3 regions of the Paenibacillus sp. BR2-3 genome follow, and region 2 is predicted to be linked to each of the others. Evidence: riboswitches for the same ligand, from Rfam matches in the RefSeq annotation. Region 2 holds a riboswitch; each other region holds the start of a gene.
What was found. Region 2 has a riboswitch for cyclic di-AMP ahead of PaeBR_RS13465 (APC family permease). Riboswitches for the same ligand answer to the same signal wherever they lie in the genome.

Region 1 (5,757 bases), 1.5 Mb from region 2:
CATGCGGGAACAAAATCAACGCAAGCGCGTAATCCTCGTTGTAAATATATTGCTGCGCCGGCCTCCCTCCACGGGATGAGGTTAACCCTGCCTCCAGCACTTCATTTTGCCCTGCCAAATGCTGCAGCATCGTGCCGACAGTGACAATACTGAGTCCGGTAATCTCGGCAATTTGCCGTTTTGTAGCCTGTTTTTTCTCCTTCAGGACTTTTCGTACCAGATTTATATTTACCTCTTTAATCACAATGGCATTTCCGCCAATGTTCTCCACGTCCATCACCTCAGTTATTATAATACTTTATAAAAGTGTTTTAATAAATAGTCTTTTTATGGCCATACCCGTTATACTGGCTGAAACGATTAATGGCTGGAATGGGTCACTAGATAAGCAAAGCTGAAAAAAACTTCGGAAGGATCTCCGAAGTCTTTTGTTCATATACCTCCCTCCCGACTCTCCGGCGGCAGCACAAAGCTGATCTCAAAACGGGTACCTATTCCTGCTTCACTGGTTACTTTTATTTGTCCGCACTGGATTTCAATCAGCTTCTTCACAATGGACAGACCCAACCCGGTACCCCCATACTGACGGGAACGGGACTTTTCGACTCTATAAAACCGTTCAAAGATATAGGGCAGTTCATCTGCAGGAATACCAACCCCGGTATCCTCCACTATAATAGTGATGGAGTCAGAGCCATATATCAAATAAACATCTATGCTTCCCTGCTCTGTATAACGAATGGCATTCTCCAGCAGGTTTAGTACGATTTGTTCCATACGTTTGCCATCGGCACGAACCATTATAGCTGTTCCTGATTGATTGATATTCAGCCCCAGACTTTTGTTCCTCGCCTTCAATTCGACCTTTCGGACAGCCTGTTCAATGAGTTCGGACAAATCGATCCATTCCGGCACAAGTGAGATTCTTCCCTCTTCCATCTTTGCCAGATCGAACAAATCATCTACTAAATGCTGAAGTCTTACTGCTTCCTGATAGATAATGTCCAGATACCTGTCCTTCTCTTCTTCAGTTTCATACAACTGCTCCTTAACCACCTTGGAGTATCCTTCCAGATAAGTTATGGGTGTCCGCAGCTCATGGGATATATTTGAAAAGAATTCCTGGCGGGTATCCCGGTAGCGCTGCAGATCCACCGCTAAATCATTGATTGCCTCCGCTAAAGTGCCTATTTCATCCTTACTTCTGATTTCCAATCGGGTTTCCAGCTCACCCTGGGCAATTTTACGGGTCGCACTTTGCATTTGCAATAGCGGACGGGATAGAATTTGAGCGATAATCCAGGTTATGCCCAGGGCCAGTAAAAATGCACCCATCCCCGAGAGGAGCAATAAGTTCCGCACGCCTGATAGCGATTGTTCCATTTGTTCCGTAGAGGACATGACGTATAAAGCCGAGTTAATTACTCCTCCGCTGGATATCGGTTGGCCCGACACCATATAACGATGTCCCGCAGTATCCTCATACTGTAGATTTATCTTCTCCCCGGAGAAAATCTTATCGATGTCGGAAGCCCTAATAAAGGATCGGTCCGCTGAATCATGTATTCCTGAATGCAGGATGACTTCCCCATTTTTTAAAATATTAAAAATACTGACACCCGAAAACTCGGCAAATGTCTTCATGGTTTGCTCGGATGTAGTATCATCGGCATTGGCCATAACCGCGAAGTGGGAGGTAATCTCCTCGTTTTCTCTCTGCATTTCTGCTGAGTAAAAATTAGTAAACATTCTGTCAATTGCAAAGCCGAGGAATAATAAAACGATCAGAAATACAGTGATGATCACAAGGCCAAGCTTAAAGCCGATCCGGTTATTTCTCATTCTTTATCTCCCGGAACATGAAATTTATAGCCTACTCCCCACACAGTTTGAATCGGATTATAACTCATGCCCGCCTTTTGCAATTTTTCACGCATATTTTTGATATGGGTGTCTACAACCCGAGTCTCGCCCTCGTAATCATACCCCCACAGCCTTTCCACCAGCTCCTCCCTGCTAAAGACACGCTGCCTGCTCTGGGCTAATGCAGCAAGTAGATCGAACTCCTTTTGGGTTAATTCGACCCCAACCTCTTGAACACGAACCTCCCGGGCATCCGGGAGTATGGTTAGCTGCGGAAATTCCATCACCCATACCTGAGGCTCAGAGATCTGATTAATCGTTGATCTCCGAAGTAAAGAGTATATTCTCGCGAGCAGCTCTTCCGTGTCAAAAGGCTTGGTCAAATAATCATCCGCACCCATCCCGAGCCCATGAACTTTATCCTTTGTTTCAGAACGTGCAGTGAGCATCAGAATGGGGACCGAATCTGTCTCTCTGACCACCTTGCATACTTGCCAGCCATCCATATCAGGCATCATCACATCAAGCAGGATAATATCAAAGGCATTCTTTTTGATCATGGATAATGCCTCGCGGCCCGTCGCGGCTTCCTTAACCATAAATCCTTCTTTCATTAAATAAATCCGCAGCAAGTTCCTCATATTCCATTCGTCATCGACAATTAACACCTGGAGCTTCGACAGGTTGCCCACCTTCTTCGTTATTTTAATTTTTCAGTTTTTCTTATAATAATGCGTTAAAATAATAAAGATGTAAACGTATTTACATCATTCCCATACCGGAACCTTGCGACTACTGCCGTACCATTTTTTTGTTTCATCAGTCAATAAGTAATTAAAGCAGAACCGAATGCACTAAAAAAGGACAAGTTCGTGAGTAATCACGAGCTTGTCCTTTTTTATTTCTCTATTTTTCCATTTGAAGATAACTCTTCTGATCCACCACACGACGAGCCGTAACATAACGATCTTGGTAATAAGACTCCGACAAACTACTTACTCTTACACCCTTGCTGGAAGAGTGCGCAAATTGATCATCACCTATGTAGATTCCTGCATGAGAAATCCCTTTACCGAAGGTATTAAAAAACACCAAATCACCTGGACGCAGATTTTCTTTGGCGACCGGCGTTCCGACCTTGGCTTGGGATTGGGAAGTACGCGGAAGGTCGTCTACATTAAACTTTTTCAGTACATACAAGATAAATCCTGAGCAATCGAACCCTGACGTGGTAGTTCCTCCGTAAAGGTAAGGTGTTCCTATTACTTGGTTTACTACACTATCAAGCTTGACCTCACTTGCGAATGTACTGGGTGCTGTAGACGTAAATAAAACAGCGGCTCCCAGTAGAGATATAATGACTTTCTTCAGAAACTTGTTCTCCCTTCAATGCCTACGGAGTTAGCTGAGGGTTCGGTTAAAGGTTCCCTATATTCTCTTGCTTACAAGAATAATTCACCCGAAGTGGTTCCCCCGTTTTCAAATCGAAATTCGGCAGTTGGTTAATATTTTGTAACTATTAATAATGTAATATAGTAAGTTGAACCTGTCAACTGTTAATAGGCAACTTATTTAATGTCCTTCTGTCGCGAATATATAAGGATTAATAGTAACAGAAGAAACAAAAGTGAAATCATTAATTTAAGCCTTCCATCGATTATAGATACATATCCATATCCAATTAGGGCCTCGATCGATAAAGAGGGAAGCTTGCCTATTACCGAAGCCAGCATATAATTTGAGAAACTTACTTCCGATAGCACACTAATCAGGGTAACCAAGGACGATGGAATAAACGGTGTTAACCGGGCCAAAAGCACCGCAATAAATTGGCGTTTAGGACTCATCGATTTAATCCTGGCCATCCACTCTATTTTTTTACTATAACGGATTCTATCATTAAGCTTTAGTGCACCAATCCGGTAGAGAATATAGGAAACCATTGCCCCTGATACCTCACCGGCCCAAGAGATCATAAAACCGGGAACCAGACCAAAGACCACAATATTTACGGTGGTTAAAGCAACTGAGGGAATTATCCCTATCACGCTAATGAGAATATTCAAGATAATGCTAATTATGATTGCCCAGGTTCCCCATGCACTTAACCATTGCGCAAGATAATCAGATTGTATCGCCAATATTTGCAAGGTCATCCCTTTCCCTTTAGGACCTGGAAATCAACTCCGAAGTCTTTTTTTATTAACGTTTTTTCCCTAAATGAAACCATTTCACCAGCAAAAATATAAATAAGACAAGTAGTGCGGTACACAATAAAAATGTTTTGACATACCCGCCAAAATAAAGAAGGGAATCGCTTCGGAAAGAGATTGCCGATATGGTCATGCACATTAACCCCATTCCCATAAAGAGAATAGCAATTAGCCATTCAATTTTTTTCATGTGCTTTCCTCCCCTGTTTCCGGCTGCAGGACAAAGTGGATTTCAAATCGGGTACCTGCCCCTATTGTACTGGAGACTTGTATATATCCATTATGTAACTCCACCAGCTTCTTCACAATAGACAATCCCAGTCCAGTACCTCCATATTGACGGGAACGGGACTTTTCTACTCTATAAAACCGTTCAAAAATAAACGGAAGTTCATCTGCAGGAATACCAATCCCGGTATCTTCTACAATCAAGGTTACTGAAACAGATTCAAACCTTAAATATACATCAATGCCTCCGCGCTCGGTATATCGAATAGCATTCTCCAGCAGATTTAATACAATCTGTTCCACTCGTTTCCCGTCTGCCTGAACCAATGAAGCTGTTCCGGATGGATGGAAATTCAGCTTTAGGCTTTTCTCCTTTGCTTTCAATTCAACCTTCATGACCGCCTGCTCAACCAGTTCAGACAAATCGATCCAATCGGGTACAAGAGAAATTCTCCCCTCTTCCATTTTAGCCAGATCAAATAAATCATCGACCAAATGCTGAAGCCGCACTGCTTCCTGATAGATAATGTCCAGGTAACGATCCTTCTCTTCTTCGGTCTCATATAACTGATCCTTAACTACCTTGGAATAACCCTCCAGGTAAGTGATGGGTGTGCGGAGTTCATGAGATATATTCGCGAAAAATTCTTGACGGGTATCCCGGTAACGCTGCAAATCAATCGCTAAATTATTAATGGCTTCAGCTAAAGTGCCAATTTCGTCCTTGCTTTTGATTTCCAGCCTGGTCTCCAGTTCACCATGGGCAATTTTACGGGTCGCACTTTGCAATTGCAGTAGAGGGCGGGATAGAATTTGAGCGATAATCCACGTAATCCCCAAGGCCAGCAAAAATGCACCCATCCCGGAGAGCATTAATAGATTTCGTACACCTGCTAACGATTGCTCCATTTGTTCAGTAGAGGACATGACATAAAGAGCTGAAGTTATTTCTCCCCCGTCAAGTATAGGCTGCCCCGATACAAAATAACGAATTCCGGCAGGATCTTCATATAATAAGCTTACCTTCTCACCGGAAAAAATCTTATAGAGGTCCGAAGCCCGAATAAAGGATCGGTCTGATGAATCATGCACACCTGAATGGAGAATGACTTCCCCGTTCTTCAATATATTGAAAATGCTGACATCTGAAAATTCAGCAAAGGTTTTCATGGCTTGCTCGGATATGGAGTCCATGGAATTGGCCATTACTGTGAAGTGGGAGGTTAGGTCCTCCGTTTCTTTCCGCATGCCTGCATAATAAAAATTGGCAAACAATCTATCAATGGCAAAACCCAGGAATAATAAAACGATAAGAAATACGGTAATGATCACAAGACCAAGTTTAAAGCCGATCCGGTTATTCTTCATTCGGTTTCTCCGGAAATATGAAACTTATATCCTACTCCCCACACCGTTTGTATAGGATTGCAACTCATTCCCGCCTTCTGCAATT
Region 2 (5,757 bases):
TCCGTACCCCGCTTAACGGGATTCTAGGCATTAATGAGCTGCTGGCGGATGAATTGAATGATCCGGAGCTGCTGGAGCTGTTGAAACTGCAGGCTAAGAGCAGTCAGGCGCTGCTCAAGGTCATTGACGATGTTTTGGAGTTATCGAGAATGGAAGCCGATGCCGTACAGCTGCAAACGGCCCCTTTTCGGCTGTCTTTGCTGCTGCAAGAATGCATGGACCTGTTCGAGGTTATTATACGTAATAAAAATTTGCGTTTGGAGTTGTCTGTGAGCGATGCTATCCCGGATCTGCTGATTGGTGATGCAGCACGTATCCGGCAGATATTGGTGAACTTAATCGGCAATGCAGTGAAGTTTACTCCTTCCGGCAAAGTGAGTCTAATCCTTGAATCCTGCTGTACTGAAGGAGAAACCATAAGTCTGCAGTTTAAGGTGAGTGATACCGGGATAGGAGTGGATCCAGACAAGCTCGGTTTATTGTTCCAGCCGTTTACCCAGCTCGACGCTGCCCATAACCGTAAATTTTCCGGCATGGGGCTGGGGCTGTCGATCTGCAAGAAGCTGGTTGATCTGATGAATGGCGAGATATGGGCGGCAGCGGCAAAGGGAGGCGGGGCAGAGTTTGCGTTCCGGATCCCTTTACAGGCCCCAAAGTCGGCACATCCGGCCCCGATCAATAAAGCGGAGAATAAGGTAAGCATTGGAAGACTCAAGTAATCCTTTTGCCAAGGAGAGTTCTTTAATTATATAATTTTTAATTATTACACTACATTTACTATGCCCAGTCGCTACCGGACAGAAAGGAACGCCCCTTGAGCAAAACTAAAAAAAACAGCACAGCGTTTCCGACAATGAGTAAACAGGAGAAGCGACGAGCAGAGCAGGAACGACAGAAGAAAAAGAGCAGGGTGCTTCTTATTGTTACTGTAGCTTTAGTAGTTATTGTTTTTGCGGCATTATTTATTTTAGCTTCTAAAGACAGCGGGTCAAGCGGCAGCTCCAACAGAAAAGTAGAATTTACTTACAGCGATTTCCCAAGGTTAGGTAAAGAGGACGCTCCGGTCAAAATTGTAGAATTCGGGGATTTCAAATGTCCTGCATGCGCGCAGTTCACTGGAGTGATCAAGCCGCAAATCGTTCAGAACTATGTTGATCAGGGCATAGCAGCTTTTTATTTCGTGAATATGACCTTTATTGGTCCGGATTCCGAGACGGCTTCGCTTGCGGCTTTATCTGTGTACCACCAGAATAATGATGAATTTTGGAAGTTCTATGACGCACTCTATGCCAACCAAGGAAATGAAGAGGAAGAGTGGGCAACGGAGGATTTTCTCGTAAACTTGGCAGAGCAGGAGAAACTGTCCATAGATTATGACCTCTTGCGCAAGGATATCCAAAATCAGACGTATGCGGATGAATTGAAGCGCGACAATACTCTGGCTAATGATAATAACGTTTCACAAACGCCTACTGTGTTTGTTAACGGATTGAAGATCAATGAACCTTTTAATTTTGAAGCGATCTCCCAAGAAATAGATACAGCTGCCAAAGCAGCAGAAAGCCAATGAGCAGGTTCTCATCCTTTTGCCGCCGCCACTGTCTGTATCTGGCATGGATTGTTTCAGTGATCGCCGTTGCCGGAAGCCTGTATTTAAGTGAGGTGCTCAAGTACGAGCCTTGCAAGCTGTGCTGGTTCCAGCGCATTTTTATGTATCCGCAGTTGATTCTGCTAGGAATCGCCACATATCGAAATGACAAAAGCATTATCCCTTATGTGCTGCCGCTCAGCCTGATTGGCGGGAGTATCTCCGTGTATCACTATGCGGAACAGAAGATCCCTGCTCTAAGTAAGGTGCTGCCCTGTACGATTGGCGTTCCCTGCAACAAGGATTACCTGAATTATTTTGGCTTTATTACCATCCCGCTGCTGGCACTGACCGCGTTTACTCTGATATCCATTTTGCTGTGGACCGGACGTGACCGCGGGGAGGAAAAGAATGAGGAAGAACTTGAACATGACGGGCATTCATAATTTGTTCTGAAACTGTTACGAAATTCAGGCAAAACGTTATAAAAACACGGGGCAAAGGGATAATTGAAGAGAATGAAAGAAAGGAACCTGCCCGATCATCAATTTGCGGGAATTGGTCTTTTTTTCATTCTTTTTTCATTTTTTTCAACGCTTTACTGTAATCGCTATGTAGACTAATATTAGACCTTGTGAGAAGTTGAATATGCGCTGAATTTTCCGTAGGAAAAACGGGGGAACCAAACTTGACCCTAAGGGTCAAAAGGGGTGAATCGGCACCGGGATCATACCGGGTCCGTAGGGCTTCCACAGTCCGAATCCGCCAGCTAACCTCGTAAGCAAAAGTGGGATAATGACCATGCCATAAGCATGCGGATCATGTCCGTATGCTTATTTTTGTGCCTGCATTTTTGAAAATCCACTATTGAAAACGGCGCGCGGAATTTCCGTTTCAACTCACCAAAGAGAGGAACTGTTCTAATAATGGTTAGCAAAGTAAAAAGACTTTTGATCGGACGTCCCATGAAGTCGAACGAACTCGATCATGAAAAGTTATCCAAGGTGAAAGCACTCGCGGTTCTGTCTTCAGACGCGCTTTCGTCTGTGGCCTACGGAACGGAACAAATTCTGATCGTGCTGGTGGCTGCCGGCTTCACGGCCATTTGGTACTCTTTGCCGATTGCAATCGCTGTATTGGGTTTGCTGGCCATTCTTATTTTATCTTATCGCCAGACGATCTATGCTTATCCGCAAGGTGGAGGAGCTTATATCGTAGCAAAGAAGAATCTGGGTATTCCCACAGGTTTGCTGGCTGGTGGTTCCTTGCTGGTGGATTACATCCTGACCGTAGCAGTTAGTGCTTCGGCTGGAACGGATGCGATAACGTCTGCTTTTCCAAGTCTTCATAATTATACAGTGCTGATTGCAATCACAGTAATTATTATTTTAACTATACTTAATCTTCGCGGTGTTACAGAGTCGGCCTCATTCATTGCGATACCGGTATATCTGTTTGTCGTATCCATCTTTGTCCTCATCATCGCCGGAGTTATCAAATATGCTACGGGCGGTGTGCATGCCAATATCCCTGAATTCGGCGCTGTAGTATCTAACGTCAGTTTGTTTCTTTTACTTAAGGCGTTTAGTTCCGGTTGCTCGGCACTGACAGGTGTAGAAGCTGTGTCAAACGCCATTCCCAATTTCAAAGCTCCAGCGGAGAGAAATGCCGCAAAGACCCTGGTATTAATGGGGGTGATCCTCGGGAGTATGTTTACCGGAATTACGCTCCTCGCTTACTGGTACGGGATTATGCCTGATGAAAAAGCAACGGTCATCTCTCAGATTGCTGAATCTACTTTTGGGCGCGGAGGTCTGTATTACTTCATTCAAGGGATTACGGCGGTCATCTTGTTCCTGGCTGCGAATACGGCCTACTCTGCATTCCCGCTGCTCGCTTGCATGCTGGCCAAAGACAAATATATGCCGCATGCATTTATGGTCCGCGGCGACCGCCTAGGATTTTCTAACGGGATTATTTTTCTCGGCGTGATGTCGGCATTGCTTGTAGCTGCTTTTCACGGGAATACAGAGGGTCTGATTCCGCTCTACGCAGTCGGCGTATTTATTCCATTCACGCTGTCACAGCTTGGGATGATGGTCCGCTGGTACCGATTGAGACCGAAAGGCTGGCAAAGCAAGTTTGCTGTAAATACAGTGGGGATGCTGACCACCCTGACCATTACCCTGATTTTTGTTATCACCAAGTTCTCCAGTGTATGGATGGCGTTCATTTTCCTGCCGCTTGTAATGTTCGTATTCTTCCGTATTTATCAACATTATATGAACACTGCGGATCAGCTTCGTATCCAGATGGATATTGAGAAGCCGGTGATCAAAGGCAGTACGGTTGTCGTTCCGGTGTCCGGTGTGACGCGTGCCGTTCTCCATTCTTTAAGCTACGCGAAATCACTTACTGACAATGTAGTTGCCGTCTATGTCGGTTTTGATGAAGAGGAAATTCAGAAAATGGAGCACAAATGGGAAGAATGGAATCCCGGCGTTCGTCTGATTGTGCTGCGTTCGAGGTACCGCAGTATTATGCGGCCATTGGTTAAATTCATTGATACAGTTGAATGGAAGACTGCTGCCACGGATCATATTACAATTCTGATTCCCCAGTTTATTACGAAGCATTGGTGGCAGGCAATTCTGCATAATCAGACCAGCATATTAATTCGCACTTATTTAATGAATCAAAAGGATATCGTTGTTGCAACGGTTCCTTATCACTTGCACAAATAATTGCTTAAATATTAGCAGCGGATGTTCCTGAAAATTAGGAATTTCCGCTGTTTTTTATTTTTATGTTGACATAGATAATGAGAATCAATATCATTTAAAGAGACAAGGCGGGGATCATACTTCCTTCGACCTTCACAGCAAGTACATACAGGAGGGGTAAAAATGTTTTCGTTGAACAAAAAGAGATGGGGAAGCATGAGATTTGCACTAATAGGATTAATGGTGATGATGGTGTTCTTATCCGCTTGCGGAAATAACAACACCGGAAACTCAGCAAATACTGGAGCAGAAGCCACAGGGCAGCCTACCGCCGAAGCAACAGCCGAACCGGAACAAACGACAGCACCTGCAGTGGAGAAGACTGTAACAGACGGCATGGGGCATAAGGTTACGGTGCCGGCCAACCCGCAGCGTGTACTTGCATCTTATGTTGAAGATCCTGTAGTTTCGCTGGGAGTGACACCGGTGGCGCAATGGTCGGTACCAAACGGTATTCAGGACTACCTGTCGGATAAGCTCAAAGAAGTTCCTACAATCAGCTACGATCTTCCACTGGAAGCCGTAATAAGCTTTGCACCTGATTTTATCATTGTCGGGTCCGAAGCGGATGTTCAGAATGGAAAGTATGATCAACTGAACAAGATTGCACCGACCTATGTAATTGGCGACGAAATATACAAGGATTGGCGCAAAACCCTCCTAAAAGTTGGAGAGCTTCTGAACAAAACTGCAGAGGCGGAGCAAGCGATACAAGACTACGATCAAAAAGCGGTTGATGCAAAAGAAAAAATCACCGGCGCTATTGGACAAGAGTCCGCTGCTATCCTTTGGCTGGTGCAAAAAAACTTCTACATCGTGGATGAAACCCGCAGTAGCGGAGCCGTGCTGTATAACGATCTGGGAATAACTCTTCCGAACCTGGTGACTGAAATCCCTGCAGAAAAGAGAGCAACATGGAACCCGATTTCCCTGGAGAAACTGTCTGAACTGACTGCCGATCATATTTTCCTTGTGAACAGTGATAAGGCAGAGGGCTCGGATATCATCAACAGCGCGATCTGGAAGGGTATCCCTGCGGTCAAAGCCGGTAATGTCTATGAGTTAAGTTCTACCAGCAGTTGGCTATACAGCGGTGCGACCGCCGGCTCTAAGACTATAGACGATGTATTGAAGTTCCTTGTGAAATAGGGAAACTATAATGCGATGGATAAGATCTTGAGTATTCGGTGTAGGAGAAATGTGCAGATCCAGTATCCTAGGATACAAGGCCTGCACATTTTTCTTTTAAGCAAGAGATTGTACATAACAGATATATTTGCAATAATGAGAATGATTGTTGTTATCAACTATGAAGGAGACGACCCATGCTTTTATCTTCTCACTCCAATCAGAAAAATACGGAATCTGCTGAGCGGGGGCAGCTTG
Region 3 (5,757 bases), 2.3 Mb from region 2:
CTTACTCTTGGCATTCACAATATTCAAGGCAATCTGCTTTTTGCCCTCCTGTGGTACGTTATCCATGCTGCACGTCCTTTCTCCAACGAATAATTTAATTTTAGCTAATAATACAGCGAATGCAAACATATACATCCCGTAGATGCTTGTCAACGGGAGGAATCACAGTATGAAGCCACTGTCTTTGCGTTCCAAAATCATTACCGGGACTCTGACCGTCCTCTGTCTGCTGGGGGGAGGAATATGGGTTTTCTCACAATTCAGTCACGCTTCCATCAACACTCTCGCTTCGGAAGGGGCCAAGTCCCCCGTCATAACCCATGGGCAATCCGCTGCGGGCCAAATCGTTCCGGAGCGCACGCCTGCTCCTGCAGCCAAAGCGCTGAGTCAAAGAGTCGTAGAATACCACATTGACGTGCAGCTTGCTCCTGATACAGGGGTTTTAAAGGCCGCAGAGACAGTGACCTGGACTCATCCCGGTTCAAAGCCGGTAAATGATTTGTACTTTCACCTCTACCCCAATGCCTTTACTTCGATGGATACAACCTTCATGAAAGAATCGGGAGGGAAGCTTCGCAATGATGCCATGCCTTCAAACGGATTCGGCAGCATGACATTGACCGATCTGCGCACCAGCGAAGGGGTTTCACTCCTTCAAGGAATGCAATACGTACAGCCCGACGACGGTAACGTTAAGGATAAGACTTTGGTTAAGGTGCATCTTCCACAGCCTGTGAATGGTGGGGAAAGCATTACGCTAAAACTCCAGTTTGAAGTTAAGCTGCCCAAAATATTTGCGCGTATGGGGACTTCAGGCAACTTCGTCATGGCCGGACAATGGTTTCCCAAGCTTAGCGTCTACGAGCCTGCCGACTCCCCCGGAGCCAGTGAAGAAGGCTGGAATTTACATCAATATCACGGTTCCTCCGAGTTCTACAGTGACTTTGGCATTTACAATGTGACGATTTCCGTTCCGCCCGATTACACTGTAGCCGCTACCGGATTCCCGGTAAAAAGCCCTAAGGTGAATCAGAATTACAAAGTATATAAATTCTACGCGGACGATGTGCACGACTTCGCCTGGGCCGCTTCTCCGGATTTTGTCGTAGCTGAGCAGGCCTTCTCCTCCCCGGCGGTTCCGGGAGTGCGGATCAAGCTCTATCTGGACCCGCTGCACAAGGAATTACAGGAGCGCTATTTTCAAGCTGCTAAAGCCGCACTGACTTATTTCAGCAAATGGTATGGACCTTATCCCTACTCTACACTGTCCATAGTGGTTCCTCCCGGGCAGGGAAACGGGGCTGGGGGGATGGAATATCCTACACTGATTACCGCCTTCGGAGCTACCGGCAGTTCTCCGGACACTTCATTGGAACGCACCGTCATTCATGAAATCGGACATCAATACTTTTACGGCATGGTCGCCAATAACGAATTTGAGGAGGCCTGGCTGGATGAAAGTTTTACCTCCTACGCCGAAGACAGGCTGATGGAGCAGGAGTACGGAATTATGGCCAACCTGCCATTACAGGCCAGTCTGGTCACAAAACCAGAGCCATTGAACCAAGAGACATGGAGATATAACGGAACGGATGCTTACACTCAAAATGTTTACATACGCGGTAAGCTGGTTCTCAAAGATATTGAGCTGAAAATTGGCACTAAGGCTATGGACACCGTTTTGTCCACTTACACCCGTAAATACCGATTCCGCCATCCCTCCACTGATGATTTCCAAAAAACTGTGGAAAAGGTAACCGGCAAGTCGTGGAAGGATTATTTTGAACAATATGTTTACAGCGGGGGCACACCCGATTTCTCATTGGAGAATATTTCAGTTATCCGTAAAAAGAGTGCTGCCAAAATCGATTCTTACCTTTACGAATCACAGGTGAAGGTAGTCAATAAGGGGACATATTATCCAGATGTCAGCCTTAAGTTTACATTTACTGACGGTCAGACGGTTCAGCGTATTTGGAACGGGCAGGGTGCCGCTACGTTCCAGATGCTCTACAGCGCCCCGCTCCTATCGGCGGAAATTGATCCGAAGCACTCTGTTTTGCTGGAGAATAAGCATATTAACAACTTTAGACTGGCGGAGCTGAAGCAGGATACCGTCTCCCGTTGGACCCTCAGTGTAACGAAGCTAATTGAAACTGTGCTTGCAACTCTGTCCTGGTGAGGTGAATGATCTTGAGAATTTCGATAACCCGCGGCTTACAGAGCATGAAAGAGCAGATTTATATTCTGGTGCTGCTATTCATATACCGGCTGCTTTGGGGCTATTTTATGTATGGATTCGTGCGGGATGCAATCATACCGATTCTGCTGCGGTATCCCAATGAACAGGCCGGCGGGAGCGGAATGGGCAGACTGCTGTACTATATCGAGGGTCAGTTCAGCCTGACGGGGGATTCTAATGTACAGCGCTGGCTGTGGATGCTGCTGGCCATGAGCGTTTTAAGGCTTGTGCTGTCGCCTTTCATCCGGGCTGGACTGATTCATGAGCTGCATAAGGAAAGCATTGGAGAACGAGGCCTCTTCTTTTTTCCGGGGATGAGGCAATATGGGCTGCCGGTCTTGATCTTCAGTCTGGTTGAATGGCTGCTGGCACTGGTGCCCCTCTATTGGATTGCTCCTGTAATATACAAGCTGCTCCTGTCCTCTTATCTGAATTATACGCTGCTATGGCAGATCAGTCCTTATCTCCTTGCATGGCTTGTTTACATCTTCATCATCCGTTTATGCCTGTTATATATGCAGTTTGGTTATACCAGGGGTACCGGAATGTTCTCCTCGCTTCTGATCTGCCTGCGGTATTTCCTTCCAGCTGCAGCGGTTTCGGTTATGCTTGGGGCAGGTGGTTTTATCGTACTTCTGGTGTGCGGATTGACCGGTCTTCTAAGCCCCGGACTACCCGCTCTCCTTGTGAGGCAGGTTTCACCACTCCCTTCTACATTCTTCAAAATGTGGGGCGTGGCAGCCCAATACCACCTTTGGCACAGCAAAGCCTCCTTGAAATAAAGCAGGTCATTAGTCATAGCTAAAGAGTCCCCGTTCCCGAAACTAGGAACTGAGACTCTTTTTTCGTTACAAATCCTAATAATATTTGCAAAACGGAAAAGGCTTTGATACAATGATGCCTGTGATGATAGTAACAAGTTTGTAATCTTTTAAATAATTTCGTAATTTTTGAATGCGAATTGAACTTTCTGTAACTGTTGTTATGTCGCTTGTTCGGTGCACAACACGCCAAATTCCAGGCACCGGGAAGCGGGGGAACCATATTTTGGGTGAATTGATCTCGTAAGAGAGGGATCATAGGGGGCCTTCCACCGAACCCTTAAGCTAACCTCGCAGGCATTAGGAGGAATTACATCTTTTGAAAAGTCACACCTTCAAGAAAAAGTGCACGGTAGCCGCGTTAGGGCTTGTGATGGCATTCACTTTGGGAAGCGGGAGCGCTTTCGCTAACTCCAAAATGGACACCGTTATTGCAAAAACATTGGGAACTTCGTACAAATTCGGGGGCACGAGCACCGCTGGCTTTGACTGTTCCGGGTTTACTAAATACGTGTTCACCAAAATGGGCCTAACTTTGCCACGTACCTCCCAAGCCCAATACAAAGCAGGAACCTCCGTATCGCGCAGTAATTTGCGTTCCGGTGACCTCTTGTTCTTTAACACATTTGGCAGCGGTATATCTCATGTCGGCATTTATGTTGGCAACGGAAAATTTGCACAATCTTCTTCCTCGCGTGGTGTAAACATCAGTTCGCTGAGCCAGTCCTACTGGGCCAATAGCTACATTGGCGCTAAAAGAGTAATGAGCACAACAGCGTACAAAGCTGTTGCCTATGATTGATTCTCCCCTCACAACTTACTCCTAAAACTCGATATTGCCCGGAGCCTGATTATTGCCGTAATCATTTCCGGGTTTTTCCTTTTTATTCCCTTATTCTACCTTATACACCTTTTGGTCTGCGCTGAAACACCTTTTGGATAAATAATGAAAAATATTTCAATAAACTTACTTTTTAGCTCTATTTCAGGATTTCAAGCGGTTCCAGGCCCTTAAATACCCAATATTTTCACATTAGATATGTTATAGCTGATTGCCAATTTCAGCTCCGTTTGTTACAATGGTCGCAGTAAGTTTATAGTAACATTTTTGTAATTATTGTCTGTCTTTTACGAACGTTTTGTCATGTATTTCTTGCTAAGATAATCCGAATAACAATATGTGCCGAGTTTCCTTAATCAAACAAGGAAAACGGGGGAACCACTTTGGGTGAATTGACCTCCTATATCAAGAGGGGTCATAGGGGACCTTCAACCGAACCCTTAAGCTAACCTCGTAGGCATTTGGAAGGGGTTCACACTTTTGAAAAAGAAGTTAGCAGCCGCAGCACTCAGTTTTTCTATTATTTTTACCGCAATCGGAGCGGGAAGCGCTTTCGCTGAATCCAAGATGGACCAAGTCATCGATAAAACTATCGGATCCAAGTATGTTGCCGGCGGTGTCTCGACTAGCGGCTTTGATTGCTCAGGATTTACCCTGTACGTGTTCGACAAGATCGGGATTGATTTGCCGCATCAATCCGGTTCCCAATACCAAATGGGCACTGCAGTTTCACAAAGTGAACTGAGAGCCGGAGATCTCGTATTCTTCAACACAAACGGAAAAGGCGTTTCCCATGTCGGCATTTATGTCGGCGACGGTAAATTTGCACATGCTTCATCCTCACGTGGTGTAACCATCAGCACGCTGAGCGAAAGCTACTACGTCAACCGCTACGTTGGCGCTAAACGAATCATGAGCAAAACTGCTTATCAGACTGTTGCTACGGATTCCCAAGACAATGACGATGTGCAGTAAGTAATTTCAAATAGGCTCTCTTCCATGATTTTTGCCGAAATCCTGGAGGGGGCTTATTTTTTTGTGTTTACTTATTCTTACCCTTCTCACGGTCTGCAAAACACTTAACCTAAAGTTTTTGAGTCGATTATGGCTCTTTTTGTATATAATTAGGTATAGATTACTTCCCCCGAAAGGAGGTCTCTGACCTTATGATCAGTTCCCCAGTAACCTTCCATGTGGTTCCGATGGAAATTAAACACGCTGAAGACATATGCCAGTGGAATTATGAACCCCCTTATCATATTTACGGATGGCAGCCCTGGGAGCAAATGCAGGCTCTTGGCATTGAGTTCGGCGACCCGGAACTGCGCAGTCAGCAATACGTATCCGTTGTAAATGACCAGGAGATCCTGTGCGGCTTTGCCCAGCTTTTCCCTATGGAAGGTGTTGTTAGGCTAGGCATCGGCATGAGTCCCGATTTATGCGGGCAAGGATTGGGAAAATTGTTTGTGGATGCTATCGTTAAGGTCGCACTTGAACGGTATCCTGAACGCGAGATAGACCTGGAGGTACTCACCTGGAACCAGAGGGCTATTCGAACCTACCGCAAATGCGGCTTTACCATTACGGATACGTATGAGCGTCGAACCCCAACCGGCGAGAAACCTTTTTATTGCATGGTCTATGATAAATAATACCTCCATTTCGTTTTTTTGAAGTTATGGCAATATATTCGTTCATTTTTTTGCCACAAGTGCTATGATATCGCTTCACCTTCCGTTATAATGTAGGGAGTAGCTTACATAGAAGGGACGAATGGGGATGCAAAAATGGATCATGAGCGGTTTGTTTTTTGCCGCCTGCGCCTTTGCTGTAATACTGATGTTCACTCTTCC

Region 1: it holds a riboswitch for cyclic di-AMP, as region 2 does, so the genes downstream of both, PaeBR_RS20970 (C40 family peptidase) here and PaeBR_RS13465 (APC family permease) in region 2, are expected to answer to the same signal.
Region 3: it holds a riboswitch for cyclic di-AMP, as region 2 does, so the genes downstream of both, PaeBR_RS00490 (C40 family peptidase) here and PaeBR_RS13465 (APC family permease) in region 2, are expected to answer to the same signal.

The regions. Positions count from the first base shown of each region.
Region 1 is NZ_CP126311.1:4,352,471-4,358,227, forward strand. Features, by position in the region: gene PaeBR_RS20955 (ROK family protein) at 1-277, opposite strand, end outside; gene PaeBR_RS20960 (sensor histidine kinase) at 433-1,842, opposite strand; gene PaeBR_RS20965 (response regulator transcription factor) at 1,839-2,546, opposite strand; gene PaeBR_RS20970 (C40 family peptidase) at 2,770-3,234, opposite strand; cyclic di-AMP (ydaO/yuaA leader) riboswitch at 3,239-3,370, opposite strand; gene PaeBR_RS20975 (TVP38/TMEM64 family protein) at 3,432-4,019, opposite strand; gene PaeBR_RS20980 (hypothetical protein) at 4,066-4,266, opposite strand; gene PaeBR_RS20985 (sensor histidine kinase) at 4,263-5,672, opposite strand; gene PaeBR_RS20990 (response regulator transcription factor) at 5,669-5,757, opposite strand, start outside.
Region 2 is NZ_CP126311.1:2,809,572-2,815,328, forward strand. Features, by position in the region: gene PaeBR_RS13450 (ATP-binding protein) at 1-719, shown strand, start outside; gene PaeBR_RS13455 (DsbA family protein) at 854-1,570, shown strand; gene PaeBR_RS13460 (disulfide oxidoreductase) at 1,567-2,034, shown strand; cyclic di-AMP (ydaO/yuaA leader) riboswitch at 2,230-2,387, shown strand; gene PaeBR_RS13465 (APC family permease) at 2,515-4,332, shown strand; gene PaeBR_RS13470 (iron-hydroxamate ABC transporter substrate-binding protein) at 4,495-5,520, shown strand; gene PaeBR_RS13475 (FecCD family ABC transporter permease) at 5,697-5,757, shown strand, end outside.
Region 3 is NZ_CP126311.1:98,988-104,744, reverse strand. Features, by position in the region: gene PaeBR_RS00505 (YwhD family protein) at 1-66, opposite strand, end outside; gene PaeBR_RS00500 (M1 family metallopeptidase) at 170-2,182, shown strand; gene PaeBR_RS00495 (hypothetical protein) at 2,194-3,024, shown strand; cyclic di-AMP (ydaO/yuaA leader) riboswitch at 3,241-3,378, shown strand; gene PaeBR_RS00490 (C40 family peptidase) at 3,437-3,865, shown strand; cyclic di-AMP (ydaO/yuaA leader) riboswitch at 4,235-4,379, shown strand; gene PaeBR_RS00485 (C40 family peptidase) at 4,385-4,879, shown strand; gene PaeBR_RS00480 (GNAT family N-acetyltransferase) at 5,071-5,556, shown strand; gene PaeBR_RS00475 (c-type cytochrome) at 5,684-5,757, shown strand, end outside.